DNA from 2 places in the Bradyrhizobium sp. SZCCHNS1050 genome. Region 1 is predicted to be linked to the other one. Evidence: predicted binding sites of a transcription regulator. Region 1 holds the regulator's gene; the other holds the start of a gene.

Region 1 (3,412 bases):
CTCGGGCCGGGCGCCCTGATCCTGGCCGATGGCGAAGAGGACAAGGGCTTCGAGGCCGCGCCCTTCGTGGTGATCGGGCTGGTGGCCGGCGTCGCCCCGGAGGCAGGCGACCGCGCGCGCGTCGCGCAGCAGGCGGCCACCACCATTCCGGGCGTCCGCGAAGCGCGCATCACGATGTCCGAGCCGATCCGCATCGACGGCCAGCCGGCCTATGAGACCCGGATCGACGCCACCAGCGGCAAGGACAATACGCCGGTGACGGTGGTGCAGTGGCTGCGCTTCGGCGGGCCGAACACGTTGCGGATCATCGGCAGCGCGCCGCGCGACCAGTGGTCGGCGGCCTTCCCGCGCTTCCGCGCCGTCCGCGACGGCATCCAGCCGAGAGGCTGAGACCAGTCCGGCATCGGACGTCGTGATCACGTCGGCCGCTCGCCGTGAGACGGACTACAAAGTTGGCCGACAAACAAGAAGCCACGGGCATCGTTGCCCGTGGCTTGTTCGTTCGATCGACAGGACGGCAGCAGGACGCCTGCCTATGCTCGCCGTCAGGCGGCGCTGTTCGACTGATCGTTGCTCGCCGCCGGCGCCGCCTTCGCGCCACCCTTGGACACGCCGACCAGCGCGGGACGCAGCACGCGCTCGCCGATCATGAAGCCGGCCTGCACGACCTGCACCACGGTACCGGACGGCACCGACGGATCCGGGACCTCGTACATCGCCTGCTGGAAGTTGGGGTCGAACTTCTGTCCCGTCGGATCGAACTTCTTGACGCCGTTCTTCTCCAGCGTGTTGAGCAGCGAGCGCTCGGTGAGCTCAACGCCCTCGATCAACGACTTCAGGCCCGCATCGGCATTGGCGCGTGTCTCGGCCGGCACGGCATCGAGCGCGCGCTGCAGATTGTCGGCGATGTCGAGCACGTCGCGCGCGAAGCCGGTGATGCCGTACATGCGCGCATCGGCGACTTCACGGGCCGTCCGCTTGCGCAGGTTCTCCATTTCCGCCAGCGTGCGCAGCATCTTGTCGCGCGCGTCGGCCGCCTCCTTGGCAAGCGCCTCGGCCGAGCCGGCCTCAGGATCATCGGGCATGATGTAGGGCTTGGAGACGACGGGTTCGCTGGCCTGCGCCGGGTTTTCCGGATCATTCTTATGCAGGTCGGGATCGGTCATGGACAGACTCGCAAGTTCGGCTGACGGGTTTGGGGATATGGGGCGGGATATCGTGCTTTGGGCGTCGAAAATCAAGCGCAGCCTGACCATCGCGCCCGAAGGCGCTGTCCGCGGGTTAACCAGGTCACGCGTCAGCCGCCCAGCAACCGGCTGACCAGACGCGCGGCATAATCGACCGTCGGAATCACCCGGGCATAGTTGAGCCGGGTCGGACCGATGACGCCGAGCACGCCGACGATGCGGCCCGTGGCGTCGGAATAGGGCGACACGATCGTCGACGAGCCCGACAGCGAGAACAGCTTGTTCTCCGAGCCGATGAAGATGCGGACACCTTCCGCGCTCTCCGCCCGTCCGAGCAGATCGACGACGCCGCGCTTGGTCTCGAGATCGTCGAACAGCCGCCGGACACGCTCGAGATCTTCGAGCGCATGCAAATCCTCGAGCAGGTTGGCGTGGCCGCGCACGATGAGCTGCCGCTCGTCGCTGTCCCCTCCGGACCAGCTCGCGACTCCGGCGGCGATCACCTTCTGCGTCAACTGATCGAGCTCGGCACGGTCATGCGCCAGCGCGGTCTCGAGCTCGAGCCGCGCTTCCGCCAGCGTCCGTCCTCTGATGCGGGCATTGAGGAAATTGGACGCCTCGGTCAGCGCCGAAGACGGCACGCCCGGCGGCAGGGTCAGGACCCGATTCTCGACCTGTCCGTCCTCGCCGACCAGAACGACGAGCGCGCGCTCGGGCTCGAGCCTGACGAACTCGATGTGCTTCAGCCGGGTGTTGGATTTGGCGGTGAGAACCACGGCAGCGGCACGGGTCAGACCCGACAGCCGGGTCAGCGCTTCATCCAGCGCCGCTTCGACCGACTGCGCCCGGCCGACGGCCGCGAGCTGGCTCTGGATCGACTGCCGCTCGGCCTCCGTCATGTCGCCGACCTGCATCAGGGCGTCGACGAAGAAGCGCAGGCCAGCCTCGGTCGGCAGCCGGCCGGCCGAGGTGTGCGGCGCGTAGATCAGGCCGAGCTGCTCGAGATCGGCCATGACGTTGCGCACCGAGGCCGGCGACAGCGGAACCGCGATCAGCCGCGAAATGTTGCGCGAGCCGACCGGTTCGCCGGTCGCCAGATAGCTTTCGACGATCTGCCGGAAGATCTCGCGCGAGCGCTCGTTCAGGTGCGCCAGACCGGCCGGCGGTGTCATCAGGTTGATCGGATCGTGGTGGGCCACCAGATGAACTCCTCCCAGCTGCCTATAATGTGTCCATGCGGCGGCTCGGTGGCAAGCCGGTCGGCGCTCGCGGGCGAAGCCATGATAAACCCTTGCCGCTGCCTGTCCCGGCTCCTACAAGGCCCGTCAAAGTCGGTCTTTCGCGCGCTTTCACGGAGAGAATCATGCGGCCGAGCCGCCGTGCACCGGATGAACTGCGGGCCGTGAGCCTGGAACGCGGCGTCGTCAAATACGCCGAGGGCTCCTGCTTGGTGAAGTTCGGCGACACCCATGTCCTGGTCACCGCCACGCTCGAGGACCGGCTGCCGCCCTGGCTCAAGGGCCAGGGACGCGGCTGGATCACCGCCGAATACGGCATGCTGCCGCGCGCCACGCTGGAACGGACCCGGCGCGAGGCCTCCGCAGGCAAGCAGACCGGCCGCACCGTCGAGATCCAGCGCCTGATCGGCCGCTCGCTGCGCACCGCGATCGACCTGGAAGCGCTCGGCGAGCGCCAGATCACGGTCGATTGCGACGTGCTGCAGGCCGATGGCGGCACGCGCACGGCGTCGATCACCGGCGCCTGGGTGGCGCTGGCCGACTGCATCAAGTGGATGAAATCGCGCAACATGATCAAGACCGAGGTGCTGCGCGCCAACGTCGCCGCAATCTCCTGCGGCATCTACAACGGCACGCCGGTGCTGGATCTCGACTACGCCGAGGACTCCGAGGCCGAGACCGACGCCAATTTCGTCATGACCGGCGACGGCCGCATCATCGAGGTGCAGGGCACGGCGGAGAAGACGCCGTTCACCGAGGCCGAATTCCTGGCGCTGATGGCGCTCGCCCGCAAGGGCGTCGCGCGGCTGGTCGACCTGCAGAAGATGGCGGTCGCGTGAACAGCCCGCACCGCAAGCTCACCGGTCGCATCATCATTGCGACCCACAATCCCGGCAAGCTTGCCGAGATGCGCGAGCTGCTCGCCCCCCATGGCGTCGAGGCGGTGTCGGCCGGCGATCTCGGCCTGGACGAGCCGGACGAGACCGG
Region 2 (3,412 bases), 1.5 Mb from region 1:
CCTGGAAGCCGCGGAGGCGATCGACCAGGCCGCCAGCGCGCTGTCCAAGGTGGACTCGGCCGACCAGCAGAAGATCCTGAGCGAAGAGATCCAGGAGCGCGTGGTCTCGATCTTCGAGGCCTGCAACTTCCAGGACCTGACCGGTCAGCGCATCAACAAGGTCATGACCACGATGAAGTTCATCGAGCACCACATCGTGGTGATGATGGACATCTGGGGCGGCGTCGACGCCATCAAGGCGCATACGCCGCCGATCGTCGACCACCGCGAGGGCGACGCCCGGCTGCTGAACGGCCCGAAGGCGGAAGGCGACGTCGGCCACGCTTCGCAGGACGACATCGACGCGATGTTCAACTGACCTCGGCCAGTCCCAGCGACCGCTCCAGGCAACGTCACCATACAGGAACGCCGGCGCTATCGCCGGCGTTTTTCGTTCGACTCTCGACCTTTGCGGGATGTTCGCCCGGATCTCAGGCGCGCGGTCCGCAGCGGACGTAGACCATCGTCTGGTAACGGGTCGCCGCATCCTTGTCGACGAAGCGGGTGATCAGCACACGGCCGTCGAAGGAGACGACCTCGCGGTCCTGCTCGCCGCCGGGCGGTCCGGCCGGGCCGATGTAGTTCTTGCCGCTGGCCGATCCCTTCAAGCGCAGTTCCTGGGGAGTCGCCTGGTCGGCTAGGTGCATCACGACACCACCGGACGTGCCTGCCCCGATGACGTAGGGCTGTTTGCACTGCGCCAAAGCCATCTTTTCGGTGCGCGGGCGGTCATTCGGGTTGTTGTAGGCGGCAAGCCCCCATTTGCCCACGAGATCCTCGGCGCGAATCGTGGCCGGCACCTCGGGCTCGACCGGCGCCTCGGTCTGCTGCATGGGGGTCGACGGCGACAGGCTGAAGCCCGTGCACGCTCCCAGAAGCATCGTGAGCGCTGACGCGATCGCGAGATTGGCAACCGGCCGCGCGCACCGTGAACTCGTCATGGCATCCCCTTAGGAACAAGATCATGGCTGCCCCGTCCGGCAACCAAGCGCAAAACGCTCGTCAGAGCAATGACGTCGGATGACGACGCCGCTCCACTAACATGTCTGGCCCGGGACAACATCCCCTAACAGCCTCAAGAACGGCTTAACGGCTGGCCGTTGCTTGACAGGAACAGCCGCAAGCCATATTTCCCCGAGCGGTCTTTAGCACTCGGAGGGCGGGATTGCTAAGGCTGCGAGCCAGTTGGCGCCAAGTGGGCGTTCAATGTGGCCGCATTCAGATTTCCTCCGACAGCAACACTTATCCAAGCACCCCAAAAGGGATCCGTCATGGCCAAATCGAAGTTTCGTCCCCTGCACGACCGCGTCGTGGTTAAGCGCATCGACGCCGAAGAGAAGACCAAGGGCGGCATCATCATTCCCGACAGCGCCAAGGAAAAGCCCTCGCAGGGCGAAGTCGTCGCCGTCGGCCCGGGCGGCCGCGACGAGAGCGGCAAGCTGATCCCGATCGACGTCAAGGTCGGCGACCGCGTGCTGTTCGGCAAGTGGTCCGGCACCGAGGTCAAGCTGGACGGCGAGGAACTCCTGATCATGAAGGAGTCCGACATCATGGGCGTCGTCGCCTGATCCCGACCTGTCGGGGGCGGCGATCAGCCGCCCCGGGCGAAAATGCTCTGCAACCTCGTTCCGGCGACAGACGGGCGATCACGCCCCTCGCCGTCGAGGTCTACTCCAGGAGAATTCTGAAATGGCAGCCAAGGACGTCAAATTCGCCGGCGACGCACGCGACCGCATGCTGCGCGGCGTCGACATTCTCGCCAACGCCGTCAAGGTGACGCTCGGCCCGAAGGGCCGCAATGTCGTCATCGAGAAGAGCTTCGGCGCTCCGCGCATCACCAAGGACGGCGTCACCGTCGCCAAGGAGATCGAGCTGGAGGACAAGTTCGAGAACATGGGCGCGCAGATGCTGCGCGAGGTCGCCTCCAAGACCAACGACACCGCCGGTGACGGCACCACCACCGCGACCGTGCTGGCCCAGGCCATCGTGCGCGAGGGCGCCAAGGCGGTTGCCGCCGGCATGAACCCGATGGACCTCAAGCGCGGCATCGACATCGCGGTGGCCGCCGTGATCAAGGACATCGAGAAGCGCGCCAAGCCGGTCGCCTCGTCCTCCGAGGTCGCCCAGGTCGGCACCATCTCCGCCAACGGCGACGCCGCGATCGGCAAGATGATCGCCCAGGCGATGCAGAAGGTCGGCAACGAGGGCGTCATCACGGTCGAGGAGAACAAGTCGCTCGATACCGAGGTCGACATCGTCGAAGGCATGAAGTTCGACCGGGGCTATCTCTCGCCCTACTTCGTCACCAATGCCGAGAAGATGACCGCCGAGCTGGACGACGTCTACGTGCTCCTGCACGAGAAGAAGCTGTCGGGCCTGCAGGCCATGCTGCCGGTGCTCGAAGCCGTGGTGCAGTCGGGCCGCCCGCTGCTGATCATCGCCGAGGACGTCGAGGGCGAAGCGCTGGCGACGCTGGTCGTCAACCGCCTGCGCGGCGGCCTCAAGGTCGCCGCCGTCAAGGCGCCGGGCTTCGGTGATCGCCGCAAGGCCATGCTCGAGGACATCGCGATCCTGACCGGTGGTCAGCTGATCTCGGAAGATCTCGGCATGAAGCTCGAGAACGTCACGATCAAGATGCTCGGCCGCGCCAAGAAGGTCGTGATCGACAAGGAGAACACCACGATCGTCAACGGCGCCGGCAAGAAGGCCGACATCGAGTCGCGCGTCGGCCAGATCAAGGCGCAGATCGAGGAGACCACCTCGGACTACGACCGTGAGAAGCTGCAGGAGCGTCTGGCCAAGCTCGCCGGCGGCGTCGCGGTGATCCGCGTCGGCGGCGCGACCGAGATCGAGGTCAAGGAGAAGAAGGACCGCGTCGAGGACGCCCTCAACGCGACCCGCGCTGCGGTGCAGGAAGGCATCGTCCCTGGTGGCGGCGTGGCGCTGCTGCGCGCCAAGAAGGCCGTCGGCCGCATCACCAACGCCAATTCGGACGTTCAGGCCGGCATCAACATCGTGCTGAAGGCGCTCGAGGCTCCGATTCGCCAGATCTCCGAGAACGCCGGCGTCGAAGGTTCGATCGTGGTCGGCAAGATCCTGGACGAGAAGTCCGAGACGTTCGGCTTCGACGCGCAGACCGAGGATTATGTCGATATGGTCGCCAAGGGCATCATCGACCCGGCCAAGGTGGTCCGCACCGCGCTGCAGGACGCCTCGTCGGTCGCAGGCCTCCTGGTCACCACCGAGGCCATGGTCGCCGAGCTGCCGAAGGATGCTGCTCCGGCGATGCCGGCCGGCGGCGGCATGGGTGGCATGGGCGGCATGGGCTTCTGAGCCCTGCTTTCGACATCTCACATTCAGGAAGGCCGCCTCC

Evidence for each region. The regulator HrcA, encoded in region 1, represses chaperone genes, less so after heat shock. The targets are predictions, from matches to a motif close to GTTAGCACTCNCNNNNNGNGAGTGCTAAC.
Region 2: the regulator HrcA is predicted to act here: its motif matches at 1,184-1,212, upstream of groES (co-chaperone GroES).

The regions. Positions count from the first base shown of each region.
Region 1 covers NZ_JAUETR010000001.1:2,716,994-2,720,405, reverse strand. Annotated here, with positions in the region: gene QX094_RS12370 (hypothetical protein) at 1-390, shown strand, start outside; gene grpE (nucleotide exchange factor GrpE) at 546-1,166, opposite strand; gene hrcA (heat-inducible transcriptional repressor HrcA) at 1,298-2,386, opposite strand; gene rph (ribonuclease PH) at 2,551-3,264, shown strand; gene rdgB (RdgB/HAM1 family non-canonical purine NTP pyrophosphatase) at 3,261-3,412, shown strand, end outside.
Region 2 covers NZ_JAUETR010000001.1:1,169,571-1,172,982, forward strand. Annotated here, with positions in the region: gene QX094_RS05495 (protein phosphatase CheZ) at 1-358, shown strand, start outside; gene QX094_RS05500 (hypothetical protein) at 471-980, opposite strand; gene groES (co-chaperone GroES) at 1,311-1,607, shown strand; gene groL (chaperonin GroEL) at 1,729-3,372, shown strand.